DNA from 2 places in the Herminiimonas arsenitoxidans genome. Region 2 is predicted to be linked to the other one. Evidence: predicted binding sites of a transcription regulator. Region 2 holds the regulator's gene; the other holds the start of a gene.

Region 1 (16,290 bases), 910 kb from region 2:
AGACGTTTATCCAAATAATCTGCTTTATAAAGAGTCGGACGAGCTGGAAGCGCTGCAATTAGGTGCTGTGCAGATGCTGGCGCCATCCCTGGCGAAATTGGCAGAATTCGGTTCGCCGGATTTCGAGGTCTTTGATTTGCCGTTCGCTTTTGCCGACAAGGATGCTGTCGCGCGCATTACAGAAGGACCGATAGGTAAAGGTTTATTGAAGAAGCTGGATTCCAAAGGCATGATTGGGCTGGCGTATTGGAATAGCGGCTTCAAGATCATGTCGGCGAACAAGGCATTGAAGACGCCAGCCGATTTTGTCGGACTTAATATGCGGATACATCCATCCAGAGTATTGAGTATGCAAATGGAAGCGCTGGGTGCTGCGCCACAAATACTGGATGCGCATGAGGTTTATCCTGCACTGCAAGTGCATGCAATCGATGGCGCTGAGGGTACGCCAGCCAGTTTTTACGCAAGAAAATGGTATGCCGTACAAAGCAATGTGACGATATCGAATCATGGCTACCTAGGTAGTGCCGTCGTCGTCAATAAAAAATTCTGGGAAAATTTGCCATCGGATTTGCGTAATGCGATCGAAGTGTCGATGCGCGAAGCAACAACCTACGGCAATCTCTTGGCCGAGCAGGAAAATGCAGCCGCGCTGGAACGGATCAAGAAAATGAAAAAATTGACCGTGCATACCTTGACCGAGGCAGAAACTGCTGCCTGGCGTCAGGCTTTGTTGCCGGTGCAGAAGGAACTGGAAGGTAGAATTGGCAAAGCGATCGTGTTTGCCGTGACACGCGATTCTGACGCGCGACGCGTAAGCGGACGCTGATTCTCATTATTTGCTCGCACACTTTCAGTGCGGGCAGTTTTCACTATTTTGAACCATCACTCATTTAGTATTGATTCTTCGCAAACGATAATATTTCTTTTCTTGCGGACGGCAACTAAAATCGTTTAGTCTTGTCCCCGCAAGTTTGGTGAAAGGTTCAGTTAGTATTATCGCCCTCCCTAGATTAGTTCAGGAAGATATAGGATCGCTAGAATCCACTACGTTTTTGGTACAAAACGTCTCTTCCACCCAATCAGAGGTATTAACTAGCATCCTTGGTATCGTTTTTTTGACGACTTTGATAGGATGCACGAACAATAGTGACCCGAGCCACTCGGATCTCAGTTGTAGCCTTTCCAATAATTATTAAATCTGGAGACACGTCACATGAAACATAAACTTCTGAAGTCGGTTGTTGGCCTTGCTGTATTAGCTAGCGCATTTTCTTACGCCCAAACACCTTATCCAACCAAGCCGATCACGATGATTGTGCCGTTTGCTGCAGGCGGCCCTACCGATACTGTTGCACGTCTGGTTGCACAGTCGATGGGTAATACATTGAAGCAGACAGTTCTGGTTGAAAACGTCGGTGGTGCAGGCGGAACTATCGGTGCAGCACGTGTTGCGAAATCGGCACCAGATGGCTACACCTTGTTCTTGCATCACATCGGTCAATCGACTGCACCATCGCTGTATCGCAAATTGAGCTACAACGCGATTGATGATTTCGAGCCTGTCGGTCTGATTACCGATGTACCTATGACTCTGATCGCACGCGGCGATTTCCCAGCTAAAGACTTGAAAGAGTTGCTGACCTACGTCAAAGCTAACAAAAACAAAGTGACTTACGCTAATGCTGGCGTTGGTTCCGCTTCGCATCTGTGCGGTATGTTGTTCATGACCGCAATTGATACTGAATTGACCACTGTTCCATATAAAGGTACAGGCCCAGCAATGAACGATTTGCTCGGCGGTCAGGTTGATATTATGTGCGATCAAACTACTAACACCACCAGCCAGATCAAAGGCGGCAAAATCAAGGCTTACGCTGTAACTACAAAAACACGCGTACCTTCCTTGCCTAATCTGCCAACAATGAACGAAGCTGGCTTGCCTGGTTTTGAAGTTGCTGTTTGGCACGGTCTGTATGCACCTAAAGGCACACCAAAAGCAGTGATCGACAAACTGGATGCAGCATTGCAGGTAGCACTGAAAGATCCAACGGTTAAACAACGTTTTGCCGATCTGGGTACAGAGCCAGTTGCTGAAAACCGTGCAACACCAGAAGCATTGCGCACACATCTGAAGTCGGAAATCGCCAAGTGGGCACCGATCATCAAAAAAGCTGGCGTCTACGCTGACTGATCATAAAAATGCAGTAATTCAATAAATGACGAGATGCGCTTAGGCGCATCTCGTCATTTGAGTAATGGCTTGATAGTAATTTCACAATTACTGATTCACGGCAGGACAGAATGTATATCGTTCGACGTTTGATATTCAGCGTTGAACTATCTGGTTTTTAGAGAAGGGGAGCATCTTGTTATCATTTATTCGACATCCCAAGGATTTTTGGACTGGGATTATTTTTCTATTTATTGGATTGGCTGCGGTCATCATCGGCCGTGATTACAACATGGGTACCGCCGGCAAAATGGGCCCTGCCTATTTCCCTACGATCCTCGGCGGCTTGCTGGCGTTGATTGGATTGGCTGCCGTGGTTCGCTCTTTCTTCCGCGAGGGTGAGGCCATCAGTAAGTTTGCCATCAAGGAAACAATACTGATTCTGGCTGGTGTTTTGCTTTTCGGCTTTCTGATTCGTGGTGCAGGTTTGGTCGTTGCGGTATTCGCGATCATCATGTTCAGCGCCTACGCAAGTTCAAAATTCAAATGGATACCTGCACTTATGCTGGCCACAGGATCGGCCGTCTTCTCGGTAGTGGTATTCGTCGAATTGCTCGGTTTGCCGATTGCAATTTTTGGCCCATGGTTTGGCGGTTAAAAAGGTACTCAAATGGAATTATTTGCTAATTTGGCTCTTGGATTCGACACAGCGATGTCGTTTCAGAACTTGGCATACTGCTTGGCCGGTGTTTTCCTCGGTACGGCGGTCGGCGTATTACCTGGTCTTGGCCCTGTGGCCACGATCGCAATGTTGTTGCCGGCGACGTTTGCGTTGCCTCCAATTGCTGCATTGATCATGTTGGCCGGTATTTATTACGGTGCGCAATATGGTGGCTCAACTACTGCAATTCTGGTCAACCTGCCCGGGGAGTCATCCTCAGTGGTGACGGCCATTGACGGTTACCAGATGGCCCGACAGGGACGAGCGGGGGCGGCGCTGGCAACGGCTGCGATCGGTTCCTTCTTTGCCGGTACAGTTGCAACCATCTTGCTTGCCTTGTTTGCTCCTCCACTGGCAGATCTGGCGTTGAAATTCGGTCCTGCGGAATATTTTTCGCTGATGGTGCTGGGTTTGGTTGCATCGGTTGTGTTGGCCAGCGGTTCCTTGCTCAACGCAATCGGTATGGTGATTCTTGGTCTGTTGTTGGGTTTGGTCGGTTCCGACGTGAACTCCGGCGCAGCACGCTATACCTTCGATCTGCCTGAACTGGCAGACGGCATCAACTTCGTGATCGTTGCGATGGGTATGTTCGGTATTGGCGAAATCATTCGCAATCTGGAAAACGAAGAAACGCGTTCTTTGGTGATGAAAAAGGTCTCCGGCCTGATGCTGACCAAAGACGATATGAAGCGCATCATTGCACCTATCCTGCGCGGTACTGCGCTGGGTTCGGCATTGGGTATCTTGCCTGGTGGCGGCGCGATGTTGGCATCTTTCGCGTCTTATTCTTTAGAGAAGAAGATTTCGAAAAATTCGGCACAGTTTGGTAAGGGCGCGATTGAAGGCGTGGCAGCACCAGAATCGGCAAACAATGCCGGTGCACAAACTTCTTTCATTCCTATGCTGACTTTGGGTATCCCATCGAATCCGGTGATGGCGCTGATGATCGGCGCGATGATCATTCAAGGTATCCAGCCAGGTCCTGCTGTGATGACGGAACAGCCAACACTGTTCTGGGGTTTGATTGCATCGATGTGGATAGGTAACTTCTTCCTGATCGTGTTGAATCTGCCTATGATCGGTTTGTGGGTACGCATGATTACTGTGCCGTATCACCATTTGTTCCCAGCAATTCTGCTGTTCTGCGCGATTGGCGTATTCAGCTTGAACAATAGCGATTTCGATATTTATCTGATGGCATTGTTTGGTTTGTTTGGTTACATTTGCGCCAAGCTGGAAGCTGAACCTGCACCGATGTTGTTGGGCTTCATCATTGGCCCAATGATGGAAGAGTATCTGCGTCGTGCACTGTTGTTGTCCCGCAGCGACCCGATGGTTTTCTTGCAGCGTCCAATCAGCGCAACCATGCTGGCTGTTGCAGTATTGGCGATGGCAGTGGTTCTGTTGCCAGCATTGCGCAAAAAACGCGAAGAAGCGTTCAAGGAAGACTAATCCTATGCTGCTGAACTGAGCGATTAAACGATCAGATAAGCAGCAGGTGGAAATGTAAAAAAGTAGTGTGTAAAGATTAAGGGCGCATCGCGAGATGCGCCCTTTTTATTTTGTGTTACATGCTTGATTCAGGGTATGAAACGTTTGTTTGCATTTAGACAAAAAAATATGCCACAAGCTGTTTTCCTCGGCTATGATCCAGTCTGGCGCAATGCTTGATTTCTCGTGAATTGATTTTTATAATCAGTCCCACTCGGCGCAAGGCGCTTTTATCGCAAGACAGAATTGGTAGCAGAGGCGCATACACACACACGGCATCGATGCCGGATTAGTAGGGGAGACCTGTATCAATAAAGAGGCGATAGCCAAGGCTATACGCAGCGGGGGTACAGTAGAGGTATTTGAGGGCGCATCGCGAGATGCGCCTTTTTTATTTTATGCTGTGTTGCTTTATGCTTGTCCTATCGCACTCTTATTCAAGTCATCGCCATGAAACAGAACGCTGCACAATCTTTATTCACCGCTATCGTCGAAGCTTCCTTCGGTGCAATAGGCATACGCGTGGAAGGAGAGCATGTACGCGAGTTGGTGTATCTGCCTGCGAGCTTTGATGAAAAAGAACCAGTCGATCTATTGTCGGAAAAGGCTGCCTTGCAGGTCGATCGTTATCTGCACGATCCTGACTTCCACTTCGATCTGCCTTTGGCGCCAATAGGAACAGCATTTCAAAACAAAGTGTGGAAAGCAATTACTGAAATTCCGCGCGGCAAAGTTCTGACTTACGGTGATATTGCCAGGCGTGTGCAATCAGCGCCGCGTGCAGTCGGTCAAGCCTGCGGCGCGAATTGGTATCCTTTGGTGATTCCTTGCCACCGTGTTACGGCTGCGAATGGTCTCGGTGGCTTCTCGCACTACGACGATGAAACCAGTTTCCACGTTGGCATAAAACGTTGGTTATTGGCACATGAAATGGTGGAAGGTTATCGATGAGCGTTGAGGCATTGCGCAGCCAAGGCGAGATCGATGAGTTTTGCGATACCTTGTGGCTGGAAGACGGTCTGGCCAAGAATTCGCTGGAAGCGTATAGACGCGATTTGCGTTTATTCGCCGTATGGTTGCAAGCCGAGCGTAACAAGCCCTTGCTGGCTGCGCATGCTGACGATCTGAATGCGTATTTCTTTGCGCGACATGCGGAGACCAAGGCAACTTCATCGAATCGCCGCTTGGCTGTGCTCAAGCGTTTTTATCAACTGGCGCTGCGTCAAAACAAAATCACTGATGACCCTTGTCTGAGAATGCGCTCGGCCAAACAGCCGCCACGCATGCCGAAGACGCTGTCAGAGGCGCAAGTGGAATCCTTGCTGGCTGCACCCGATGTGACAACACCTTTGGGTTTGCGCGACCGTACGATGCTGGAGCTGATGTATGCCAGCGGTTTGCGCGTGACGGAACTGGTGTTGCTGAAGTCGATAGAGGTGGGCATGAATGAGGGCGTGCTGCGTGTGACAGGCAAAGGCGATAAAACGCGCCTGATCCCGTTTGGCGAAGAGGCACGTGCTTGGATCGAGCGTTATCTGAAAGAAGCGCGTCCTGCGATTCTGAATGGCCAGATCGACGATGCCTTATTCGTGACGGCACGTGGCGGTGCCATGACACGTCAGATGTTCTGGACTTTGATCAAGAAGCACGCATTCGCGGCAGAGATTAATGCGCCTTTGTCGCCGCATACTTTACGCCATGCCTTTGCCACACACTTGCTGAATCACGGTGCTGATCTGCGTGTAGTGCAGCTATTGCTGGGACATTCCGATATTTCCACCACGCAAATTTATACACATGTGGCGCGCGAACGCTTAAAGCGCTTGCATCAGATGCATCACCCGCGTGGTTAATGCGGATTATTTTGTCGGCGGCCTCGGTTTATTTTGTTGCTTAAAAGAATGTAATTGGACTGGATTGCCTATTTTTGCCAGATATTTCGATGTATTTCGAGCTTGCAACGGCAATTTTGCTCTGTCTGCTTCAAGACGCAAAGGGCGGTGGCATGCTAGCATTCGTCCCATTGATGGTGCGTTATCGAAGTAATGATTACGACCGTCTGCCTACCTTAAACAGAACATCCACTCAAAGAGCTACCACTTGGCTAAACCTAATTTTCAGTACGAAAAGCGTCAAAAAGAGTTGGAAAAGAAAAGAAAAAAAGAAGAGAAGTTGAAGCGCAAGCAGGAAAAAGGCAATACGCCTGACGATGGCTCAGAACCATCTGACGTTGATGGTGATGAATCGGATGCAGATGTTGCGGATGATGCAAGCAACGTTGATCCTGCCAGCAAGTAACTCAGTCAGACGGCAAGTCGTTTTGCTCGGATGATTGAGCTGATTCGACAGTTTTATCATGTAACAGAATACGTACCAGCACCAAGCCATGATCTGACTCATGTGCTTGTCTCAAGGTCATGTGATCGTTCAGATAGATTACTTCGACTACCTCACCGATGGCTGCATGCGATGTCGGATTAAATTCTTCCGAAACCAGAATGTGGTCGATTGTCTCGTAGCTGCTGTCATGAATATGCGTATAACCGACATCGCGTAGCGGATCGCGTCGCGACTGGATGCGGTAGCTTTCAAACAAACGATCATCTACGCCGTTAAGCGGATATTTGCCCAAGCCCATCACCATTTGGGTCGGGATCGCGTCGGCTACATCGTTGAAGTCACCCATGACTATGACAGGCGTGCGCTTTCCTTTTTTTAAATCGGATAGCAAGTAGCGTAAGCCTAGTGCATCGGTGCCACGACGTATCAATGAGCGCAGGATAGCGATACCGGTTTGATCCGGATGATCGTCATTGATGTCGTTGCGGTAATCCGGCAGTTTGGATTTCAGGTGGCAGACGAAAACATGCACCAGCAGCTCGGGCGAGACTTCGATTTGCGCATGCAGGATAGGGCGTGTGAAATGCGTTACCGGATGGCTGACGCCAGGTAGATTAATGGCTAGATGGTTGGGGAGTTGCGTGTAAGTGGTGGCGCCGGCTGCGACTGGCAAGCGCGAGATCAAGGCCACGCTAGGCGTCAGATGATCGGCTGATGCTTCCGGATCGAAACCGATATGATGCGCATTCTGGTATTTTTGTGTTTTGGCCAGTACGTCGGTTAACGTGGCTTGCGAGAAGATCTCCTGCAAACCGATGACGTCGGCATCAAGTCGGTCTAGCTGCTGTGCAATCCATGTAATCTTGGCATCGTATTCTTCGGCAGAATACGGAATCTGGTCTTCATAGAATTTCATGCCCGGCAATGCGAGATTGCAGACATTGAAGGTTGCAAAGCGGAGTTCTTGTTGCATAATGTGCTCCAAATTTTATAGATGAGCGTAACACGCATGGCCAAAAAAGAGCATATTTCCGAAACGCCCGCGACACTGTGGTTGCGCCGTAACGGTATTGTTTTTTCCGAACATCCTTACGATTATGAAGAACACGGCGGCACCACGGTTTCTGCGCAAAAACTGGGTGTAGATGAGCATCATGTCGTGAAAACGCTGGTGATGCAGGACGAAGCGGCCAAGCCACTGATCGTCCTGATGCATGGCGACTGCAAGGTCTCGACCAAGAATCTGGCGCGCCAGATCGGTTGCAAGTCGGTAGAGCCGTGCAAGCCAGAGGTGGCGAATCGGCATTCAGGTTTTTTGATCGGTGGCACGTCGCCTTTCGGTACGCGCAAGGTGATGCCGGTCTATGTCGAGCAGAGTATCCTTGCGCTTGATCATATTTATATCAATGGCGGGCGGCGCGGTTATCTGATCGGTATAGCACCGAATATACTGGTAGAAAAATTGTCTGCGACGGCAGTCAATTGCGCATTGGCAGAATAGACACGACGAGCGTGATGAGCGCGGTATGTGCAGGGAAATATTAAAAAGGTTGGTATGAATACAGTTTTGTTTGCCATCGGTGCTTATCTGATCGGTTCGATCTCTTTTGCTGTTGTTGTCAGCAAATTTTTCCGTTTGGCCGATCCGCGTAGTTACGGCTCCAAGAATCCGGGTGCGACCAATGTGCTGCGTAGCGGGAATAAAAAAGCCGCAATACTGACGTTGCTTGGCGACGGTGCGAAGGGCTTTCTCGCAGTCTGGCTGGTCAAACAATTCGGCCCAGCTTATGGCGTGCATGAGAATGGCGTTGCCTTGGTCGCGATTGCTGTTTTTCTCGGCCATCTGTGGCCTATTTTCTTCCGCTTCGTCGGCGGTAAAGGTGTCGCGACTGCGCTGGGTGTATTGCTCGCGCTGAATGGCTGGCTGGGTCTGGCGACCTTGATTACATGGGTAGTGATTGCGTATGCATTTCGCTACTCGTCACTGGCCGCATTGATCGCGGCTATCTTCGCACCGTTCTATTATGGTTTGATGTTTGGACCGGATGTGATTTTGCTGGCGGTGCTGGCGATGAGTGTGCTGTTGATCTATCGACACGCAAAGAACATCGGTAATCTGTTGGCGGGCAAAGAAAGCCGACTAGGCAGCAAGAAAAAGTAGTGAAGTTCGGTATCGCCAGTCCGGGATACCGTTTAAATCTTGCTGATGCTATCCAATGGCCAGCGTGGTTTGACGTTGAAAGCGTAGTCTTTCTTCGCTGCATCTGGATTAATCTGCAAACGCATCGCGCCAGCGAATGCAATCATCGCGCCGTTATCGGTGCAAAACTCCAGCTCTGGATAAAACACCTTGAAGTGCTTTTTGGCAGCTGCTGCATTCAACGATGCGCGCAGTTGTTGATTGGCACCTACGCCACCTGCGATCACCAAGCGTTTCAAGCCTGTATGTTTAAGTGCGGTGACGCATTTTGCGGTCAGTACTTCGACGATGGCATCGACGAAGGCACGTGCGATATTGGCTTTGTCTTGCTCGCAGATATTAGTGGTTTGATTTTTGACTACCGTCAGCACAGCAGTCTTTAAACCGGAAAAGCTGAAATCCAGATTCTTGGAGTGCAGCATAGGGCGTGGCAGTTTGTAAGCAGTCGGATCGCCAAATTCAGCCATGCGTGAAATCGCAGGCCCACCGGGATAGCCTAGGCCCAGCAATTTTGCTGACTTATCAAATGCTTCACCGGCCGCATCATCCAGCGTTTCACCCAGCATCGTGTATTGACCGACGCCATCAACGCGCATCAATTGCGTATGGCCGCCGGAAACCAGTAGCGCGATGAAGGGAAATTCAGGCGGTTCGCTGGCCAGCAAAGGTGACAGCAAATGCCCTTCCAGATGATGTATCCCTAACATCGGCTTGTCTAAGGCCAGACCCAGGCCACAAGCGACAGATGCGCCGACCAATAATGCGCCGGCCAAACCTGGACCTTGCGTATAGGCGATAGCGTCTATTGCATCGTGCGCGACACCACTTTCTGCAAAGACTTGTTCAAGTAAGGGAATTGCACGCCTAATATGATCACGTGATGCCAGCTCAGGCACGACACCGCCGTATTCCTCATGCATTTTTACTTGTGAATAGAGAGCGTGCGCGAGCAATCCGCGTTGTGTGTCATACAACGCCAGACCCGTTTCATCACAGGAGGATTCGATACCGAGAACAAGCATGGGATAAAGATGCAGGAAAAATGCAACATATGGTGTGATTCTTGCATGGATTGTAGCTTATTCTGACAAGATCATATTTAGTACGACTTAATAGAACGCGAAATGACTAAGACTTCTCAACCTGATTTGCGCTCATTACGTATTGTTGTCGTTAATCCTATCGCCCCGGAGGGGGAACTGGATGAGCACGCGCTCGCCCAGCATGAACGCACCCGTGCATTACGCATAGGCCTGCTGGAAGCCGGTTACAACATCATTGCCTCATTTCCGGCAGATTTGCATTTGCCGGAACGGGTGGCGCAAATGCAGCCGGACATGATCATCATCGATGCCGAATCTGATGCACGCGATGTGCTGGAGCATGTCGTGATGGCAACGCGCGATGCACGGCGTCCTATTGTTTTATTTACTGAAGACAAAGCCACATCCAGTATGGAAGCGGCGATGGCGGCAGGTGTCTCGGCATATATCGTTGCTGGTTTGCAATCTGAACGTATCAAGCCGGTATTGGATGTAGCCATGGCGCGTTTCAATGCCGAGCAAAAATTGCTGACGGAGTTGTCGGATACCAAGCTCAAACTGGCTGAACGTAAAACGATAGAGCGCGCCAAGGGTTTGTTGATGGAGCGCCATAAGATTTCTGAAGACGAGGCTTATACCAAGCTGCGTCGCATGGCGATGGACAAGAATTTGAAGCTGTCGGAGTTGGCGCAACGTGTTCTCGATATTGCCGACTTACTTGGTTAATACATTGCCGCACCAGAAGTCGTCTCGAATCCGCACTAAATAGATGCGACGCACGGAAAGAGAGCGTTAATAAGAGAAAGATGGCGTGACAGCAGCGCTAAGTCAGTAGTTTTCCGCTGGCACATCAATTGCTAGAAAGTGTTTAGTACCAACGACGGTACTAGGAACAAGATTATTCAGGCCAATGACGGCTAGGATAATCAGGACAAAGACGTCCGTGTCGCATGAGCTCTGCTTGTGCCGACCCGGGCGTCTTTTTTTTGTGCTTATCAAAACCGCTCTTCGAGGAAACCATGACAACGAACGACAGGAAAATCAATATGACACGGCGCACAGTTTTGAAAGCGGGTGCAACCATTACGGCAACTGCCTTCAGTGGCTTGTCTACGCAAGGTGTCTGGGCGGCGGGTTCCGATAAGCCGGAAAAAGAAGAAGTCAAAGTAGGTTTTATTCCGCTGACCGATTGCGCTTCTGTCGTCATGGCTTCAGTGATGGGCTTCGACAAAAAATATGGCGTCAAGATAGTGCCGACCAAGGAAGCGTCGTGGGCTGGCGTACGCGACAAGCTGGTGAACGGTGAACTGGATGCAGCACATGTGCTGTACGGCTTGGTCTACGGCGTGCACGAAGGCATAGGCGGCGCCAAGAAAGACATGGCCGTCCTCATGAATCTGAACAACAACGGTCAGGCGATTACGCTTTCCAAAAAACTGGCTGATGGTGGTGCAGTCGATGGCCCAGGTTTGGCCAAGCTGATGCAAATGGAAAAACGCGAGTACACATTTGCACAAACCTTCCCAACCGGTACGCATGCGATGTGGTTGTACTACTGGTTGGCAACCTACGGCATCAATCCGATGAAGGACGCCAAAGTCATCACTGTGCCGCCACCACAAATGGTTGCGAATATGCGCGTCGGCAATATGGACGGTTTCTGCGTAGGTGAACCATGGGGCCATCGCGCCATCGTTGACGGCATTGGTATCACTGCTGCGACGACGCAAGATATCTGGAAGGATCACCCGGAAAAAGTATTGGGCACCACTTCCGAATGGGTGGCCAAATATCCAAACACGGCGCGTGCAATGACTGCTGCAGTATTGGAAGCCGGACGCTGGATTGATGCATCGTTGTCGAACAAAAACAAAATGGCCGATGTGATTGCTGCCAAGTCTTACGTCAACACCTCGGTAGACGTCATCAATCAGCGCATTCTGGGGCGTTACCAAAATGGTTTGGGTAAAACCTGGGATGACCCTAACTACATGAAGTTCTATAACGAAGGCACAACCAACTTCCCGTATCTGTCAGACGGCATGTGGTTCATGACGCAGCATAAACGCTGGGGTCTGGCAAAAGGCGAACCGGATTATCTGGGCACTGCCAAGTCGATCAATCGTATCGATCTGTACAAGGAAGCAGCAGCGCAAGCGAACGTACCTGTTCCGAAAAACGTCATGCGTTCTTCCAAACTCATCGATGGTGTGGTGTGGGATGGCAAGAACCCGAAAGCATACGCAGAGTCATTCAAGATCAAGGCATAAGGAGTCATCATGAGTGCAATCATGCGTCCCGCAGAAAGCGCGCCTACCAGCGCAACGGCAAAGCCGGAAATTGATGTCAGTACGAAACCGGAGGCTGTTGTGAAAAGTAGTGCTGCAAGCTTGGCTGTAGAGCCGCCTAAGGCAAAGGCAAAAACGTTTTCGTTCAAGCCTTTTTTCCTGACGGTGCTACCGCCGATTTTTGGCGTGATTTTCCTGGTTCTCGTATGGGAAATCATTTCAGTGAAGAACAGCGGCATTCCATCGCCCATGGTCACACTGAAATCTGCGGGCGTCTTGTTTTCCGATCCGTTTTACAGCAACGGCCCTAATGATCAAGGCATAGGCTGGAATATTCTGGCTTCGCTCAAGCGTGTTGGTCTGGGCTTCGGCATGGCGGCGCTGGTCGGTATTCCACTTGGCTTCATGATCGGTCGCTTCAAGTTCCTGTCCGGCATGTTCAATCCCATCATCAGCTTGTTGAAACCGGTTTCTCCATTGGCCTGGTTGCCGATAGGTTTGCTCGTATTCAAAGCAGCTGATCCTGCTGCAATCTGGTCGATTTTCATTTGTTCAATCTGGCCAATGATCATCAATACCGCAGTCGGTGTGCAACGCGTGCCGCAGGATTACATGAACGTTGCCAAGGTATTGAAGCTGTCGGAATGGAAGATCGTCACCAAGATTCTTTTCCCATCCGTGTTGCCATACATGTTGACCGGTGTGCGTCTAGCGATTGGTACGGCATGGCTGGTGATCGTTGCTGCAGAGATGTTGACTGGCGGCGTCGGTATCGGTTTCTGGGTGTGGGATGAATGGAATAACTTGAATGTGCCGCACATCATCATCGCCATCGTCGTGATCGGTATCGTTGGTTTGATACTTGAACAGATATTGGTCGGTATCGCCAGAGCCTTCACTTATGAAGATGTGAAGAGCTGATCGAATAATTGAAGAACGCAGTCGAATACGCAAACGCACCATACAACCAGATACAGGAAACATCATGGATAGCATCAACAGCAAGTTCATCGATATTCAACATGCGGAAATGTCCTTCACCACCAAGAAGGGTGTTTTCAACGCGCTGACCAATGTCAATCTGACCGTGGGTAAAGGCGAGTTTGTGACCTTGATCGGTCACTCAGGTTGCGGCAAATCGACGCTGCTCAATCTGATTGCCGGTTTGACGCAAGCGACTGGCGGCATGTTGTTATGCGGTAATCGTGAAATTGCAGGGCCATCGCCAGAACGTGCGGTGGTGTTCCAGAATCATTCGTTACTGCCATGGTTGACCTGTTATGAAAACGTGTATCTGGCAGTGGAGCGCGTATTCGGTGCGACGGAAAACAAGGCGCAGTTGAAAGCACGTACCAAGGCTGCGCTGGCCTTGGTCGGCTTGACGCATGCAGAACAAAAACGCCCGAATGAAATTTCCGGCGGTATGAAGCAACGCGTCGGCATTGCTCGCGCCTTGTCGATGGAGCCGAAAGTATTGTTGATGGATGAACCTTTCGGTGCGCTCGATGCATTGACGCGTGCACATTTGCAGGATGAATTATTGAAGATCGTCGCAGCGACCGGTTCCACCGTGGTGATGGTCACGCACGATGTGGATGAAGCGGTCTTGCTATCGGATCGCATCGTCATGCTGACCAATGGTCCATCCGCCACCATAGGCGAAATCCTTGAAGTGAAACTGGCCCGCCCGCGTGAGCGCGTGATGCTGGCGCAGGATCCGCTGTATGCGCAATACCGTACTGCTGTGTTGGAGTTCTTGTATCACCGCCAATCGCATCCGGTTGCAGCGTAACAAGCACAATAAAAATACCAGGAAGAATTCAGGAGAAGCATGATGGAAAAAATGAAGCTTGTCATGGTCGGCAACGGCATGGCTGGTGTGCGCACCTTGGAAGAATTGCGCAAGATCGCCCCCGATGTGTATGACATCACCGTGTTCGGTGCGGAAGCCTACGCGAATTACAACCGCATACTGTTGTCGCCGGTGTTGGCCGGCGAACAAACAATACAAGACATCATGCTCAACGATGTCGACTGGTATGCAGAGAACGAGATCACATTGCATCTCGGTAAAAAAATAGTACAGATCAATAGAGCGCAGCGTCTGGTGATTGCCGACGACGGCACGATTGCACCTTATGACAGACTGTTGCTGGCGACCGGTTCCAATCCATTCATGTTGCCGGTGCCGGGCAAGGATTTGAAGGGCGTGATCTCGTATCGCGATATTCAAGATACCAACGCGATGATAGATGCGGCCAAGGTGCACAAGCATGCCGTCGTGATCGGTGGTGGCTTGCTCGGTCTGGAAGCCGCCAACGGTCTGAAACTGCGCGGCATGGATGTCACAGTGGTACATCTGTCCGATACCTTGATGGAACGTCAGCTTGATAATGTGGCAGGCAAGATGCTGCAAAAATCGCTGGAAGATCGCGGCCTGAATTTCCTGCTCGGGAAAAATACCGAAGCGCTGATCGGTGATGACGATGGCCATGTCCAGGCGATTCGTTTCACCGATGGTATGGAGATACCGGCACAACTGGTGGTGATGGCAGTTGGTATTCGTCCGAATACTGCTTTGGCAGAATCCACAGGTTTGTATTGCAACCGCGGCATCGTCGTCAGCGACACGATGCAAACCTACGATCCACGTATTTATTCCGTCGGCGAATGCGTCAATCATCGTGGCACTGCCTATGGCCTGGTTGCACCATTGTTCGAGATGGCCAAAGTGTGCGCCAATCATCTGGCTAACTACGGCATCGGTCGCTATCAAGGTTCGGTCACTTCGACCAAATTGAAAGTTACCGGCATCGATCTGTTTTCCGCTGGCGAATTCATGGGCGGCGCAGGCACGGAAGAAATTCTGTTATCCGATCCTATCGGTGGTGTGTACAAAAAACTGGTGTTGAAAGACGACAAGCTGGTTGGTGCCTGTTTGTATGGCGATACGGTAGATGGCAGCTGGTATTTCAATCTGCTGCGCGAAGGCAAGGACATTAGCGAAATCCGCGATGCCTTGATGTTTGGCGAAGCCAACATCGGCCGTCCAGGCGATGTTGGTCATGAAGGTTTTTCCAAAGCGGCGGCGATGCCGGATACCGCTGAAGTTTGCGGTTGCAATGGCGTATGCAAAGGCACCATCGTCAAAGCCATCAAGGAAAAAGGTTTGTTCACGATAGAAGACGTGCGCAAACACACCAAGGCGTCTGCGTCTTGCGGCTCCTGTACTGGTCTGGTTGAACAAATCATCATGGCGACAGCCGGTGGCGATTACTCTGCATCGAACAAAGCCAAGCCTATGTGCGGCTGTACCGACCATACACATCAAGAAGTACGCGATGCGATCAAGGCCGAGAAATTGTTGACGGTTGCTGACGTGATGACAAGGATGAACTGGCGTACACCTAATGGTTGCTCCAGCTGCCGTCCAGGCATCAACTACTACCTGATCTCGACCTGGCCGCATGAAGCCAAGGACGATCCGCAATCGCGTTACATCAATGAACGCGCACACGCGAATATTCAAAAAGACGGCACCTTCTCCGTGATCCCACGCATGTGGGGCGGCGAAACCAGTTCATCCGAATTGCGCCGTATCGCCGACGTGGTCGACAAGTTCAAGATCCCAACCGTCAAGGTAACAGGCGGTCAGCGTATCGATTTGCTCGGCGTGAAGAAAGAAGATTTGCGCGAAGTCTGGCACGACCTCGGCATGCCTTCCGGTCTGGCCTATGCCAAAGGTTTGCGCACGGTGAAGACTTGTGTAGGTTCTGAATGGTGCCGCTTCGGTACGCAGGATTCGACTTTGATGGGACAGCAGCTGGAGCGTCAACTCGCTCGCATGTATGCGCCGCACAAGGTCAAGCTGGCCGTCTCGGGTTGTCCGCGTAACTGCGCAGAATCCGGCATCAAGGACGTAGGCGTGATCGGTGTCGATTCAGGTTGGGAAATTTATGTCGGCGGTAACGGCGGCATCAAAACTGAAGTTGCGCAGTTCTTCGTCAAGCTGAAAACGCATGGAGAAGTATTGG
Region 2 (16,290 bases):
GCTTGCAGGCATTGCGTTGATGCGCTCAGTTGATACGAGCAATCTTATTGCTGGTAATTTGGCATTTCAGCAGGCAGCAACGAATTCTGGGGACGCTGGGGTCGAGGCAGCCGTTTCCTGGCTACAAGCGGCTAACGTTGGTAGCACGCTAAGTTCTGATGATGTCACACAAGGGTATGCAGCAAATGGTGGTGATGCCACACAGAATCCAACGGCCGGGCAATCGTGGGATGCCTATTGGACACAGTCGCTAACGGCTAGGAAGGTTGATCTGAATGGTGGCGAGGCTGATGTCGGCGGCAATAAAGTTTCCTATGTTATTGATCGTATGTGCAACTTAGGCGGGGCTAAAGCCGTTGCGTTTTGTACCTCTTCACCAGTGGTGACGGCTGCAACGGGCAATGATCAAGGTCCTGGAGTTCAGCCCAATGCTGGTTCGACGGTGTATTACCGGATCACGGTACGAATTGCCGGGCCAAGGAATACGGTTAGTTATGTTCAAACGATGGTCTCAATGTAACCGACATCGCTCTGTTACTTCTACAAAAGTGCTCATTGCTTGCGTCGCACAATCTGCTTCAGATCCAGGGAATTACCATGAAAGCTAATCATTTGTTCAGACAAGCCAGCGTCCTACTAGTGGCTTTGACTTGTGTCGTCACCGCACATGCGGCGTTGACAGATATTTCTACCGAGCCGTTGAACACATACTCAGCCCGTTCTTCAACGGACGTGAAGCCCAATATCATGTTCATTCTTGATAATTCGGGGAGTATGGATTGGTTGCACATGCCTGACGATAGCGGAGATGCGGGGAGTGCAGTACCTTTTACTTACGGTTATTACGGATATCGCAGTAGTCAATGTAATGGTGTTTATTACAATCCAGCTATTAACTATAAGGTGCCGGTAAAGGCTGATGGCACAAATTACGATAACGCCACATTTACAGATGCCTGGTTGGATGGATATAACACTGCCGCTGGTAGCAGAAATTTGAGCACAAATTTTAAAGCGGAAACCAATGCCAGTGGTAGTACCAGTACTAAAGGTGATAGCTCTGGCGTGCCCGCTTATTATTTTGCTTATTCGGGTTCACAGACTGCGGAAAGTCAGAAAAATTATTACAACACTACTAGCACTTTTTCCAAAGAGTGCAGTAGTGCTAATGGTGTGGCCCCAGGAAATACTGTATTCACCAAGGTTACGGTTAGTTCAACTTCTGGCCCTGGTGGTGCTGATGAGCGACAAAATTTTGCCAACTGGTACAGCTACTATCGTTCCCGCATGATGATGATGAAGAGTGCATCGGGCTTGGCATTCAAGAATATTGATGACAGATTTCGTGTTGGCTTCATGACGATTAATGACGCCACTGGAACCAAAGATTTTCTTAATATCGCAGACTTCAACAGTACAAGTAAAGCGGCTTGGTATGAATCGCTTTATGTCAGCAAGGCAAGCGGTAGTACGCCGCTTCGGAGTGCACTTGCTGATGCTGGCCGTATGTACGCGGGGAAACTCACTTCAAGAAATGGCGTGACGGTAACGGACCCTTTGCAATATTCTTGCCAGCAGAATTACACGATTCTTTCTACAGATGGTTTCTGGAATACGGGTAGTGGTTATAAGTTGGACGGCAGTACTGCAGTTGCCAATCAGGACGTGAGTATGTCTCGTCCTTATTATGATGGTGGGGCGGCACAAGTTCAAACTCGAACTAGTACACTGCAGAAAAGTACCAAGTCAGGACGAAACTGGGGAGATTGGGTCAACGCTGCTTCGTGTGAGGTTTCGAATAGCACTCAATGTCAATATACGAATTGGACATCATGGGGGAATGTGACTGCGGGTAGTTCGTGTACCGCTGTACCAAGATCCGTCACACCTAACTATACGGTTGCAACGGCAAGGGATTGCCGAACAGTATCCAGCTCCGGCGGTGCTTCCGATACGCTGGCTGACGTAGCGGCTTATTACTACAATACTGATTTACGCAATGCTGATGCTGGTGGTGCAGATGCTACGGGAACTTGTACCGGACCGATTATTGCACCAGCCACGACGGCCAATAAACTTTGTCCAGATAACGTACCGTCAAATGGTTTGGATACGGCGACTACCCAGCATATGACGACTTTTACAGTGGGCTTGGGCGTACGAGGCAGAATGGTTTATTCGCCGACTTATAAAACCGATACAAGCGGTGACTTTGCATCAGTAGCATTGGGGACCACCGCTGCTTCTGGTATTTGTTCCTGGCAATCGAGTGGCTCGTGTAATTGGCCGGTTCCTGGCATCAGTAATAATGACGAAGGCTTGATTGAGAACGTCGATGACTTGTGGCACGCCGCAGTGAATGGACGTGGAACTTATTTCAGTGCGACTACTCCGGATTTGCTATCCAGCGGTTTGCTTAGCGCATTATCAACGATCATTAATACACCCCGCCCCGGAACTGCGGCGGCAGCTGCCAGTAGTAATCCAAATGTGAGCGCAACTGATAATTACGTTTTTAGTTCCTCATATAAATCCGTAGAGTGGTATGGCGAACTTATCCGCCAGCAGATTACTCCATCCGGAGATTTGACTGCGCAAAATTGGTCAGCGATGAGACTGCTTGATTGTGCGACTACAGCTTGGACGGCCAATACTAGTTACATCGTTGGAAATGGATTTAGAAATGCGGATAAGTGCTATACGGTCAACAGTGCCTACGTTTCCGGTGCAACGTTTAATAGCGCGAGTGTCGACGCCAACAACACAACGGTAGTCAATGTTGATGAAACAGCGACGCCCAAGGTTCCGATAGTACCTTTAAGTACTCGTACCATTTACACCAAAGGTGCAAGCGGCTTAATCCCTTTTCAGTGGACTGATAGTGGCAGCGGTAGCTTGTCCACTGCGCAACAAAGCTATTTCACAACACCCGCCATCACTTACGCTTCTGCTACAGCAGGGCTCTCGCAATTTTGCTCTCCCGCTGGCGGTACCTCTTTGCAAGGCGCTACCTGTTTGACTGCAGCAGATCAAACAGCTGCCTCAGGGGCCGCACTTGTTAACTATTTACGTGGTGATCGTAGCAACGAAGGTACGTATTTCCGCAAGCGTACTCACGTTTTGGGGGACATCGTATCTTCCGAGGCAAGATACGTGCAAACTCCTTTGTTTAACTACAGTGATACAAATTACAGCGCGTTCAAAACGTTAATGGCACCGCGCAGCGGCAAGGTTTATGTTGGTGCCAATGATGGCATGCTGCATGCATTTGACGCTGCAACCGGTCAGGAGTCATGGGCGTATATTCCGAGCATGGTGCTGCCGAATCTATACAAGATTGCAGATAAAAGCTATTCGGCGGACTCAAGCAAACATCAGTATTACGTCGACAATTCTCCTGAGACGGGTGATATTTGTCCGAATGCGCCAACTTCAACATGTACAGCCGCGCAATGGAAAACCATTTTGGTTGGGGGCTTGAATCGTGGTGGCAAAGGCTATTACGCGTTGGATATCACTGATCCAACTACACCAACGTTATTGTGGGAGTTTACCGATACTAATCTTGGCTATACCTACGGCAATCCAACAATCACCAAATTGGAAGATGGTACATGGGTGGTGCTAGTCAGTTCCGGCTATAACAATATAGATAGTAGTGTCACGGCAGATGTTGGCAAGGGGCGTTTGTACGTACTTAACGCCAATACTGGTGCAGTCATAAGAAGTATTGCTACGAACGCGGGAAGCGCGGCATCCCCGAGCGGGCTTGCTCGTGTTAGTGCTCATGTGCTTGAGTCCATGACCAACAACACTGCAAGAGCAGCTTATGGCGGGGACGCTGCCGGTAATCTATGGCGGTTTGATATTAATGGTGATATTGGTGCCGCAGGGTACGATGCGCAGTTGCTAGTGAACTTGACTGATGCCGCGGGCAATGCACAACCAATTACAGTTCAACCAGTAAAGTCTACTATCAATAGCAAGCCGGTAGTGTTTGTTGGTACTGGCCGCTATCTGGGTACGACGGATGTTAGTGATAGCCGTACGCAGTCCTTCTATGCAATCAAAGACAATTTGGATGCAACAACGTACGATAATCCGCGCACTGCTGGTAATAATTTCGTCCAACAAACATTTACTGACACGACTTGTCCTGCGGGAACATCGACCTCGATTTGTACTCCGAATCAAGTAGTGCGAACAAGTAGCAATAATCCAATGGATTGGAGTACCAAAAATGGTTGGTATGTTGATTTCTTGACTGGGGGGGAGCGTGTTAGTGGTGATCCCTCGTTGGCGTTAGGCGCGCTTCTCTTTACGACGATCACGCCACAGGCGTCTAATGCCAATGCATGTGGAGTGGAAACCGGTACTGCGGCCAGTTTCCTTTATTCACTGGATTATCTAACCGGCGGCCCTGTCTTCGGCGCAAACAACGTCAGCGGTATAAGTCTTGGATCCGGTCTTGTCACAAGGCCAGTAGTGATCGTGTTGTCTGACGGTACAGTTAGAGTTTTGATCAGGACATCAGGGACGGCGATTAATTCGGATCCAAATAGCACAGATCTTGCCGGAGGAGAGAGTAAGACTCCACCTATTCCACCCCCACCTAATGCTGGGACGAGACGGGTTTCGTGGCGTGTATTAAGTACTCAATAGCAGCAAGTTGGATGATGGAATGAATGTGTTATTTCATCATCCTGAGTATGACTTAGAGATAATTTTTCATATAAATTTTGCAAAACCAGTCTCCTCATTTGTTGGCATTGCTATTGTCGATAACAGCTCATCTTGGAGCTGGTTTTATCCTCGCTAATGGTGCATCTATCACTGAGGAAAGCGCTGCGTATCAGCGAGATACGGGAGTGCCAACGTGGACAGATATGGAAATGGTTGATGGCGGGGTCAAGCGCCAGCAGCTAGTAGTTGTCGACTTGGGGCAAACAAGTGCGACAGTAGATCTCGCAAAGTCGATGCCTGTAGAGAACGAAGAATATTCCGTGAAATCTATGGACGGGTTTAGTAAATCACTTCAAATGATTGTGGGGAAACAGAGCGAAGAGCTTTCTACCTCACCTATTGTGACGTTGCCTGAGCCGTATTATTTTCAAGTAAATGAGTTAACTGAGAGGCCTAATGTTTTGCTGGATATTTCACCTGATCTAGCTTTCTTTTTGCCAAATGGCTTGTCGCAAGTTGCAATACTGCGATTACTGATAAATGAGTACGGCGATATTGATCAGGTTGCTATAGAAAATTCTGTCCTCTCCGCTCAAACTCAAGATTTAGTACGTGATGCGTTTGCCAAAATCAAATTTTCACCTGGGAAAATTAATGAGGTCCCTGTCAAAAGCCAATTGAAAATTGAAGTCATATTGGAAGGCGCAGATAAACCGATATTAGAAAGTATCAAATAGTCGACGATGTACGTAAAAAAGGGCGCAAACTGCGCCCTTCATTTCATCTGACCGATTTGCTCGGTCTATCTATGCACCTGAGGGTGCAACAACATCGGACTCATCCGGCAATCGTTTGATCGCTTCGTGTTGATGGTCTTGTTGCTTGGTTTTATATTTGATCACTTGGCGATCGAGTTTGTCGATCAGCGTATCGATGGCAGCGTATAAATTATCTGCGATGCTTTCCGCATGCAGATCCTTGCCTCTCACGCGCAAGTTTATTTCTGCTTTTTGGCGTTTTTCTTTTTCGGGAAGATTGTCTACAGTCAGGATGACTGCGATATCGATAACGTGATCAAAATGACGTTTGATGCGCTCCAATTTACCTTGTACATATTCGCGGATGGCGGGGGTTAATTCGAGGTGATGTCCACTGATTGTGAGATTCATACAGTGCTCCTATGGCAGATCACTGGAGGTTCGGGCGCGTCTTGTTATCTGACTACGCTGAACACAGCAACGTATAACAACAAAAAACTACTCAGGACGATATCTACAACGACTTGCGCAGATTGACCGGTGGAATCTTCAAGGCTTCACGATATTTTGCGACGGTCCGTCTTGCTACCACCATGCCTTGTTCTGCCAGCATGTCGGCAATCTTGCTATCAGAGAATGGAATTTTCGGGTCTTCGGCTCCTATCAATTGTTTGATCAGTGCCCGTATCGCAGTTGATGACGCTTCGCCACCAGCTTCTGTTGCGACATGGCTGCCGAAAAAATATTTCAATTCGAACATCCCGTGTGGGGTGAGCATGTACTTCTGGGTGGTTACACGTGAAATAGTACTCTCGTGTAAACCCAGTGTATCAGCTATTTCACGTAAAACAAGCGGTCGCATGGCAACTGCACCATGTGAAAAAAAGTTTTTTTGCCGCTCTACAATTGCCTGTGCGACACGAAGGATGGTGTCGAAGCGCTGGCGCATGTTTTTGATTAGCCATTTAGCCTCTTGCAGCTGGGAACCAAGCGATCCTTCGCCCTTGCTTTGCTTCAAAATGTTGGCATACATGCTATTAACGCGCAGGCGCGGCATGACGTCGTGATTGAGCATGACTTGCCAGCCATTGCGCGTGCGTTTGACGATGACGTCCGGCACCACATAATCCGATGTATCGGTGGCGAAGATCGAACCTGGGTGCGGATTGCATTGCTTGATGATGACTTGTGCTTCGCGCAGATCTTCATCGTCGCAATCGAGTGCCTTGCGCAGCTTGTTGAAGTCGCGTTGCGCAAATAGGGGGAGATGATTTTCCACAATGGCGAGTGCCATGCGGCGCGTCACCATCGCCACTTTCGGGAAGCGCTTGATTTGCAATGCAAGACATTCAGAAGCATTGCGCGCACCGACGCCGGCTGGATCGAAGCTTTGCAGCAGATTCAAGGCGATCTGCAATTCTTCCAGTTCGATCTCTAGTTCTTCTGGCAGGCGTGCGTGAATTTCTTCCAGCTCTTCTTCCAGATAGCCGTTGTCGTTCAGTGCATCGATGATGAGTTCAAGCAAGGCGCGGTCGCGTCGTTCGCGTACGGTGACGCGCATCTGTTCCAGCAAGTGTTCGCGCAGTGTGGTCTCGTGCGCTTCCAGTTGCGGACGGGCGTCGTCATCTTCCGGTGCCTTCGATGTGCGTGCGACATCGTCAAAGCTCCATTCGCTTTCAGCGCTGGAAGCTTCTGGTAAATCGGGTGCGTCGAATGTTGTTTCACTCTCGGGCGTTTGGGCGTTGGCTTCGACGCTGGCGCCTTCCGGTGTGGTGCCGTTTGCACCGATGGCACCGTCAGCCAGCAAGCGTATCGCATGATCGAGCGGATCATCGGTACGCTCCAGCATCGGATTGTCGGCCAGGATCTGTTCCAGTTCCTGATGCAATTCAAGAGTCGACAACTGCAACAAGCGTATCGATTGTTGTAGTTGTGGCGTTAAGGCCAGATGTTGCGAGACTCGTAATTGCAGGGATTGCTTCATAGACTTTTTTCTCTTCCGCGCTTACATGCGGAAGTGTTCGCCCAGGTAGACGCGACGCACCGATTCGTTGGCAATGATGTCGTCAGGTCGTCCACTGGCCAATACTGCGCCCTGGTTAATGATGTAAGCGCGATCACAGATACCCAATGTTTCGCGCACATTGTGATCAGTGATGAGTACGCCGATGCCACGTTCCTTCAGGAAGCGCACGATACGTTGAATTTCAATCACGGCGATCGGATCGACGCCGGCAAACGGTTCGTCGAGTAGCACGAAGCGTGGATTGGTTGCCAGTGCACGTGCGATTTCAACGCGACGGCGTTCGCCACCTGATAAGGACAGTGCCTGATTTTCGCGCAGCTTTTCAATTTGCAGATCAGCCAGCAGTGTGTCGAGGCGCTCTTCAATTTGCGAGCTGTTTAATGCTTTGCCATTGGGGCGTTGCAATTCGAGTACTGCGCGTATATTGTCTTCGACGCTCAACTTGCGGAATACCGATGCTTCCTGCGGCAGATAAGACAAGCCGAGTTGCGCGCGTTTGTGGATAGGCAGGCGCGAGATGTCGACACCATCCAGTTCAATGCGGCCGGCATCGGATGGTACCAATCCGACGATCATGTAAAACGATGTGGTTTTGCCGGCACCATTCGGGCCGAGTAGACCAACGACTTCGCCGCTTTCAACTTGCAAGGCGACATCGCGCACAACCTGGCGCGCGCCATAGCTTTTTTGCAGTCCGTTAACAATCAGCTTGCTCGACATCTTATTTTGCCTTTGTATCAGCGGCGCGTGGCTGGATCACGGCCTTGATGCGTCCGGCGCCTTGTTTGCTGTCGCCGGATGCAGTGTTATTGACGGTGAAGAATTCAGCGCGGGTATCGTAGGAAATGAACTCGCCTTCGACTTCATCCGTCGGTTTGCCATTTTCCAGGCGACGCATGCGTGCCTTGGAAAACAGCTTCATGATCTCGGCCTTGTCGTCATACTCGATGCGTTCGGCTTGACCATCTATCCATTGATCCGGACCGCCATCGCGTTTCTGGCGAAAAGTTGCCAAGCCACCAGGTGGCGCGTACAGCGTGATGAACTGATAGCCGGCAGGATCTTGTTTCACGACCATTTTGTTGGCCTTCATCAAGATAGTGCCGCGCGTCAGAACGACGTTGCCGGTGAAGGTATTGATCTGCTTGACGTCGTCGTATTCCATTTGATTGGCTTCGACGTTGGTCGGCTTGGTCGCATCAGCCTTTTCGGCGTACGAACCGAGAGCGGTGCTGACGCCAGCGATAAGCAGCAGTGCGGATAGTAATCGTTTCATGAGAATTCTCTAAAAGAATGCGTCGAGTAAAGGTCGAATCGCGCGCTCAATTGTGGCGCGTTGCTGCCTGATACAAACCATTTACGTTACTGGATAAACGAAACTCACCGGTTGCATTATTGGCAAACATGCCAGTGCCAGTCAGGACTGAGGTGCCGAGTTTTAGCTCTACCGGTTTTGGTGTTTTCATGATGTCTTCGTCCGGTAGCAATAACAAATACGAAGTCTTGAGTTGAAAATGTTGTGAAGTGGCAGATGCAGGACGATCTATGAGTACGTTATCGTACATGTGTACTTCATTGTTTGCGTTGAGCAGGGTTGCGCGCAGCGAACGGCTGACCATCGCAGGCTTGTCCTTGCTGAAGCTGTGCATGATCGGATTTTGTATCTGATAGGAATCGTCGAGAGGGTAATGCTTCATCTCGCTTCCAGTCAGGTTGTAGCGGGCTTCGCCGTCTTTGCCCATTTGCACGAAATTGAATTTCTCGACATAGAAGTCCGGATCGCTACGCGGTTTGGCTGGCAGCGTATCTTCGGTTTGTCTGCGCATGACTTCTACTAACCAAAAGCTGCCCAGCGCTAATGCAGCGCTGAGTGCAAGCAGCACGATGATGCGTACGCTATTGGTGGGGCGTCTCATGCAAGATACGGCGCGAGCGCCGCCTCGTAGTTGCCTTGCGCGCGCAGGATAAAGTCGCACAGTTCACGCGCCGCGCCGCGGCCGCCGCTGGCTTGTGTGACGTAATGCACGCGCGAGCGTACTTCAGCATGTGCATTCGGTACGCTGGCGGCAAAGCCGACACGCAACAAGATAGGCAGATCAATTACATCGTCGCCGATGAAGCCGCAGACATCTGCGGTCATTTTGGTTTGAGCCAGCAACTGCTCGAACGCGCTGCGTTTGTCGTGTATGCCCTGGAATACGTGATGTATGCCAAGATCGGTGGCGCGTCGCAATACGATGGGCGATTGGCGCGCGCTGATGATGGCGGTGGCTACACCCGATTGCTGCAGCAGTTTGATGCCGTGGCCATCGAGCACATTGAATGTTTTGGTGACTTCGCCTTCAGGGCCGAAATGCAGGCTGCCGTCAGTCAGAATGCCATCGACATCAAAAATCATTAGTCGCACATTTGCTGCGCGGGCTGTGGCGGTAGAGTCAGCGACGGTATCTGCGGGCGCTATCATCAGATTACTTTCGCGCGAGTCAGATCGTGAATGTGTAAGGCGCCGACCAGCTTGCCGTTGGCATCGGTCACCAGCAATTGATTAATGCGGAATTCTTCCATCATATCGACGGCGTCCACTGCGAGCTGTTCTGGATGAACGCTGCGCGGATGGGCGTGCATAACTTCTGCTATCGATAGTTTGGAGAAATCCTGCTGGGTTTCGATCAGGCGGCGCAAGTCGCCATCGGTGAAGACGCCGATGGCGTGGCCGTCTTTATCTACGACGGCAGTCATCGCCATGCCCTTTTTGCTGCTTTCCAGCAGGGCTGCATATAGCGTGGCATCGGCTGCGACGGTAGGTACTGCGTCGCCGGTACGCATCACATCACGTACGTGCGTCAACAAGCGACGACCTAATGCGCCACCTGGATGCGAGCGGGCGAAATCTTCTTCGCCGAAGCCGCGTGCATCCAGCAAGGCGACCGCGAGGGCATCGCCCAGTGCGAGAGTCGCCGTCGTGCTGGCGGTAGGTGCGAGGTTGAGCGGGCAGGCTTCTTTGTCGATATGGACGTTCAAATGCACATCAGCTTGCATCGCCAGATTGGATGCGTCATTGCCGGTGATGGTGATCAGGTGTGCGCCCATACGTTTGATCGTGGGCACGATGCCGAGCAATTCACCAGCTTCGCCGGAATAAGAAATTCCGATCAAGACATCATCGGCGGTAATCATGCCGAGGTCACCGTGCGAGGCTTCTGCTGCATGGACGAAAAAGGCCGGCGTGCCAGTCGAGGCCAGAGTCGATGCGATTTTGCGTGCGATATGGCCGGATTTGCCTATGCCGGATACCACCACTCTACCTTTGCAGTTCAGCAACAGAGTCAATGCCTGGATGAACTGTGTATTGGTCTTGTTGGTGATGCGCTCTTTTAGTGCAAGGATGGCGTCCGCTTCGATTTGCAGCGTGTCGCATGCAAATTGCAAGGCGCGCGCAGTGCTTTGGGCATCAAAAGTTGCCGGCGGGTTTGGGGCATGGGATACACTCATGCCGAAAGTATAAACGAATTCGCAAAGCAAAAAACCTGCCAGACGTAACAAAAATGTGGTTTGATAGTTCTTCGTTGCTTTACCACCTTACTTCGGCCGACTCCACAGAATGCTGTCCCCTCTAGAACTTACGCTCCTCTTGCTTGCGGCTGCGGTATTGGGCGTGGTTGCCTTCCGCATGATGCATCTGCCACCCATGTTGGGTTATTTGGTCGTCGGCATCGTGATCGGGCCACACACGCTGGGGTGGGCGGAAGATAATGCCACCACGCATGCTTTGGGCGAGTTCGGCGTCGTGTTCTTGATGTTCTCCATCGGGCTGGAATTTTCTCTACCCAAACTCTTATCGATGCGACGGACGGTGTTCGGTCTGGGCATGGCGCAAGTGCTGCTGACGATAGCGGCGACCATGGTGTTCGGCTGGCTGGTGGCGCATCTATCGACACGCCTGAGCGGCATTAGCTGGCAGGCGGCGTTGGCGATAGGCGGCGCGCTGGCAATGTCGTCAACGGCGATAGTGTCCAAACTGTTGACCGAGCGCTTGGAGCTGGAGAGTCAGCATGGGCGGCGCATCATCGGTATCTTGCTGTTTCAGGATTTGGCGGTCGTACCTTTGCTGATTTTGATTCCAGCGCTAGCTAATCCGCAAGGCGATCTGATGACCACCTTGCTGTGGGCGACGCTGAAGGCTGCGATAGTCTTGTTCCTGCTGTTGTTTATTGGCCATAAATTGATACGCAGCTGGTTCCGCATTGTGGTCAAACGCCGCTCGCAAGAACTGTTCATGCTGAATCTGTTGCTGATTACGCTGGGCGCTGCGTGGATTACGGAAATGGCGGGTTTGTCGCTGGCTTTGGGCGCATTTGTTGCCGGCATGCTGATTTCCGAAACTGAATACAAGCATCAGGTCGAGGAAGACATCAAATCCTTCCGCGATGTGCTGTTGGGTTTGTTCTTTATCACTATCGGCATGTTGCTGAATGTGCGTCTGGTAATTGAGTATTGGTGGCTGGTGCTGCTCTTGCTGAGTGGCGCGGTGTTGTTGAAATTCGGACTGATCGCTTTGCTGGCCAGATGTTTCGGAGCGCCGGTTGGTGTGGCATTGCGGACGGGTTTGATACTGGCGCAGGCCGGTGAATTCGGTTTCGTCTTGTTGAATCAGGTCGGAGGCTTGGATCTGGTGGAGCCGCTGATTATTCAGTTGATACTGGCATCCATGGTGTTGTCTATGCTGGCGGCTCCCATCATCATCGCCAAATCCGATGCGATTGTGATGAAGCTGTCGGCCAATGAATGGATGGTGCAATCGCTGGCCTTGACGCAGATTGCGACCCGTACGATGGCGACGCAGCAGCACGTGATCATTGCCGGTTTCGGTCGCAGCGGCCAAAGTCTGGCCAAATTACTGGAAGCAGAAGGCATTACTTATCAGGCGCTGGATCTTGATCCCGACCGCGTCAGTGAGGCGCAGGCGGCTGGTGCCAATGTGTCTTACGGTGATGCTGGTCGGCGTGAAAGTCTGGTCGCAGCAGGTATCAATCGTGCTGCCGCCTTGGTGGTGACCTATGCCAGCACGCCGTCAGCGTTAAAAGTATTGCATCACATGCATGATTTGGCACCGAACCTGCCGGTGATTGTGCGTAGCTACGACGATACGGATCTGGATAAATTGCGTGCGGCAGGTGCGACCGAAGTGGTGCCGGAAGCGCTGGAAGGCAGCCTGATGCTGGCTTCGCATGCGATGTTGACGCTGGGCGTGCCTTTGCGCCGTGTGGTGCATCGCGTGCAAGCAGCGCGGACTGAGCGTTACGCAACTTTGCGCGGCTTCTTTCACGGTAGTAGTGATGTCTCGGACGCATCCGAGCATTTGCAGGTGCGTCTGCATTCAGTGGTATTGACCGACAGCGTCAAGGCAGTGGGTAAAATGCTCGCTGATTTGAAGCTGGAAGAACTGGATGTCGAAGTGACGGCGGTGCGACGTGGCAAAGGTCGTGTGGATGTGACGCCAGAAATGATCCTGATGGCAGGCGATACCATCGTCTTGCGCGGTGCGGCAGAAGAGCTGGCGCGGGCTGAAAGCCGTCTCTTGAAATCCTGAAGAGCGCCGGTTGTGGTTGACGGTCTGCATCTGAAGACGGAAAATTGCCAACCCGCAATGCGCCTTGATGGCCGTGGGCGGACAGAGTGATGCTGATCCGGCAATATGTGGTTTTCCCGAGATTGAATATTTCTCTTGTTTTCAGGTGGTGATTTGAGCGTTTCCCTTGGTAATTCCTCCCGTTCCTTATTTGATGCGCCCGATTCCGAGCGTGATTCTGCGAGCGTGCCTGTTGCCAATGCTGTTCCGCTGTATGTCGATCTTGATGGCACACTGACGTATACCGATTTATTGTTTGAATCGGTCCTGCTGTTAATCAAGCGCAATCCTCTTTATCTTTTACTCTGCGTGCTTTGGCTGCTGCAAGGGCGCGGCTATCTGAAAGCGCAAATCGCCAAACGCATCAAGCTTGATGTATCGCTGTTGCCATATAACGACACATTGCTCGCCTATTTGCAGCAGCAACACGTCGCTGGTCGGCGCTTGATTCTGGCCAGCGCATCCGATCGCGGTTTGGTGCAACAAGTGGCCGATTATCTCGGCATCTTCGATGCGGTATTGGGCAGTGATGAAACGACTAATCTGAAATCTGCTGCCAAGCTGCGTGCAATTGAAGAGGATGCCGGGGCACAGGGTTTTGCTTATGCAGGTAACAGTTCTGCCGATCTGGCTGTGTGGGCACGCGCAACGGAAGTGATTGTCGTCAATGCACCGTCGAGCATAGTGCGTCGTGCGGAGCAATTGAAAGCGCCATCACTCATCATTCCGGCACGACCTTTCAAATCTAGTCTGCTGGTCAAGGCGCTGCGTCTGCATCAATGGGCCAAGAATGCCTTGCTGTTCATTCCTTTATTGGCTGCGCATGATTTTATCGGCGCATGGTGGCTGTCCACTTTATTGGCATTCATAGCCTTTGGCATGTGCGCATCGGCGACTTATATCGTCAACGATTTGTTCGATCTGGCATCGGATCGCGCGCATCCGCGCAAGCGGGCACGGCCTTTTGCTGCTGCGACCTTGTCGATCCCATTCGGTATCGCGTTGATCGCAGTTCTGTTGCCGCTTTCTTTGTGGCTGGCGGCTGAAATTTCCCTGCTCTTCTTCAGTTTGATGGTGCTGTATGTAGTGGTAACGCTGCTGTATTCCGCGCGCCTGAAGCAGGTGGCGATTGTGGATGTGTTGGTGCTGGCCTTGCTGTACACGCATCGCATTCTGGCGGGTGGTGTGGTCAGCGCTGTCATGATTTCCAACTGGTTGTTGGCGGTTTCCTTGTTCATGTTCCTCAGTCTGGCTTTGGTCAAACGCTGTGCCGAGTTGGAATTCATGAGTGGCGATGGACATGTCTCATTGGCTGGGCGCGGTTATCGCACCAGTGATTTGCCGTATTTGATTGCGATGGGTATCGCCAGTGGTTTTGTGGCGGTGATGTTGCTGGCCTTGTATATCGATAGCCAGATTGGCGACGCGATGTATCTGCATGTCGAATTGCTATGGTTGATCTTGCCGGTCGTGCTGTTCTGGATCATGCGTTTGTGGCTGAAAATTTCGCGCAAGGAAATTCATGATGACCCGCTGTTGTTTGCGATTACTGATCGCACCAGTTGGGTAGTTGCCGTCATCATCGCTTGCATAGCTTGGGCGGCGACACTGAAGGGGATTGCATGAGTCAGGTTGGCGCATTGGGGTTGGCATTTTTTTGCGTATGCTTAACGGCATTGGCGCAAGTGCTATTGAAGATGGGCATGTCATCGTCAGCGATACAGCAGGCGATGGCGAGCGATATGCGTTCGATCTTTTGGCTGGCATTGAGTAGTCCGCTGATTTGGGGCGGTATGCTGTGCTTCGGCGCGAGTGCAGGATTGTGGTTGCTGGTATTGGGTAAGCTGGAAGTCAGTATGGCTTATCCTTTGATTTCGCTCGGCGTGGTACTGACCACAGTGGCGGGAATCTTCATATTGGGTGAGTCGGTCAGCATTTATAAAGTGCTGGGCGTGGCCTTGATTATTACAGGCGTACTCATCCTGTCGGTAAAGAACTAAGGAATCTGGAATGAATTTGAACTCAACGCGTTCGCTATACGCCGGCGCTGATCCGGTACGTGCGCGGCAAGTCTTTCGATGGACATTTGCCATCACCCTGTTGATCAAGCTGTGGTTGGCCGCTTATTTTCCAATGACGGGCGATGAGGCGTTTTTCTATCAGTGGGGCGTGTTTCCGGATTGGGGTTATTCGGACCATCCGCCTATGGTGGGCTGGTTGCTGTTTGTCTTGAACAGTTTTTCTGATCATCCTTTGTCGCTGCGATTCTTTACGGTCTTAATGTGGAGTTTGATCGCGCTGGGCATGGTTGATCTGTTGCGCCGAATTTCTCCGTATCAGGAAGGTGCTGCGTATTGGCTGGGCACTTTATTCCTGCTGCTGCCATTCACGTTGCTGTTGAATATTGTTACGACAGATACGCCGCTGATCTTCTTTATGTTCCTGTCCGGCTATTGCTTCATACGCGGCAATTTGTCTGGCAAAACCTTGTGGTATGTCGCGACCGGTATTTTCCTTGGTTGTGCGCTACTGTCGAAATACTTTGCTGGCTTGCTGGCGATTGCCTACTTTGTTTATCTGTGCCGCTCGCGTCGTGGCTGGGTCAACCTGATCATCATCGCCTTGTGTTCAGCACCGTTGTTTGCCATTACCGTGGTATTCAACGCGCATAACTGCTGGTCCAATGTGATGTTCAATATGATCAATCGCAACGAGAATGCGGAGTGGTCGCTGTATACGGTAGGTCAATATCTGTTGATGATGGTTTATCTGATCACGCCTTGGATATTCATCAAGCTCTTGCGCTCGGCTGGAATGATGGCGCAGCGTGGTGCCATTGTCGTGTTGTTCCTGGTGCCTTTTGCCTTGTTCCTGTTGCTGTCCATGGAAAAAACCATAGGCTTGCATTGGGTGCTGGGCTTTATGCCTTTCCTGTTTTTGTTCATCGGCACCTGCAGTAGTGCGGAAGATTTGCGCAAATATGCAAAGTGGACGGCCTGGTTCTCAGTGCCGCACTTTTTATTCCTGGCCGCGATCATTCTGTTGCCGATCACGATGTGGAAAGACTACGCCTTGCATGACGACATCGTGTTTCATAAGGAAGCGAAAACGATAGTCGCCACTTTGCGCAAGGATTTGCCAGCGGGTGGCGTCATCATGGCGCGTGCTTACACGCCAGCCGCTTTGTTGTCTTA

What was found. Region 2 encodes sigma-54, which starts transcription at its own class of promoters, with help from an activator protein. Its sites were predicted from a motif close to TGGCANGNAANCTGCTTT; they were not measured.
Region 1: the regulator sigma-54 is predicted to act here: its motif matches at 10,812-10,829, upstream of BQ6873_RS09025 (CmpA/NrtA family ABC transporter substrate-binding protein).

What each region holds. Positions count from the first base shown of each region.
Region 1 is NZ_LT671418.1:1,915,336-1,931,625, reverse strand. It holds gene BQ6873_RS09085 (DctP family TRAP transporter solute-binding subunit) at 1-829, shown strand, start outside; gene BQ6873_RS09080 (tripartite tricarboxylate transporter substrate binding protein BugD) at 1,217-2,194, shown strand; gene BQ6873_RS09075 (tripartite tricarboxylate transporter TctB family protein) at 2,370-2,831, shown strand; gene BQ6873_RS09070 (tripartite tricarboxylate transporter permease) at 2,844-4,346, shown strand; gene BQ6873_RS09065 (methylated-DNA--[protein]-cysteine S-methyltransferase) at 4,836-5,336, shown strand; gene xerD (site-specific tyrosine recombinase XerD) at 5,333-6,238, shown strand; gene BQ6873_RS09055 (hypothetical protein) at 6,486-6,683, shown strand; gene BQ6873_RS09050 (endonuclease/exonuclease/phosphatase family protein) at 6,685-7,698, opposite strand; gene BQ6873_RS09045 (aminoacyl-tRNA deacylase) at 7,735-8,226, shown strand; gene plsY (glycerol-3-phosphate 1-O-acyltransferase PlsY) at 8,281-8,886, shown strand; gene tsaD (tRNA (adenosine(37)-N6)-threonylcarbamoyltransferase complex transferase subunit TsaD) at 8,919-9,947, opposite strand; gene BQ6873_RS09030 (ANTAR domain-containing response regulator) at 10,050-10,694, shown strand; gene BQ6873_RS09025 (CmpA/NrtA family ABC transporter substrate-binding protein) at 11,015-12,238, shown strand; gene ntrB (nitrate ABC transporter permease) at 12,248-13,177, shown strand; gene BQ6873_RS09015 (ABC transporter ATP-binding protein) at 13,242-14,048, shown strand; gene nirB (nitrite reductase large subunit NirB) at 14,091-16,290, shown strand, end outside.
Region 2 is NZ_LT671418.1:2,824,193-2,840,482, forward strand. It holds gene BQ6873_RS13370 (pilus assembly PilX family protein) at 1-520, shown strand, start outside; gene BQ6873_RS13375 (pilus assembly protein) at 598-4,662, shown strand; gene BQ6873_RS13380 (energy transducer TonB) at 4,761-5,420, shown strand; gene hpf (ribosome hibernation-promoting factor, HPF/YfiA family) at 5,490-5,852, opposite strand; gene BQ6873_RS13390 (RNA polymerase factor sigma-54) at 5,956-7,425, opposite strand; gene lptB (LPS export ABC transporter ATP-binding protein) at 7,447-8,187, opposite strand; gene lptA (lipopolysaccharide transport periplasmic protein LptA) at 8,189-8,743, opposite strand; gene lptC (LPS export ABC transporter periplasmic protein LptC) at 8,790-9,383, opposite strand; gene BQ6873_RS13410 (KdsC family phosphatase) at 9,380-9,931, opposite strand; gene BQ6873_RS13415 (KpsF/GutQ family sugar-phosphate isomerase) at 9,931-10,959, opposite strand; gene BQ6873_RS13420 (monovalent cation:proton antiporter family protein) at 11,069-13,057, shown strand; gene BQ6873_RS13425 (UbiA family prenyltransferase) at 13,211-14,722, shown strand; gene BQ6873_RS13430 (DMT family transporter) at 14,719-15,096, shown strand; gene BQ6873_RS13435 (ArnT family glycosyltransferase) at 15,107-16,290, shown strand, end outside.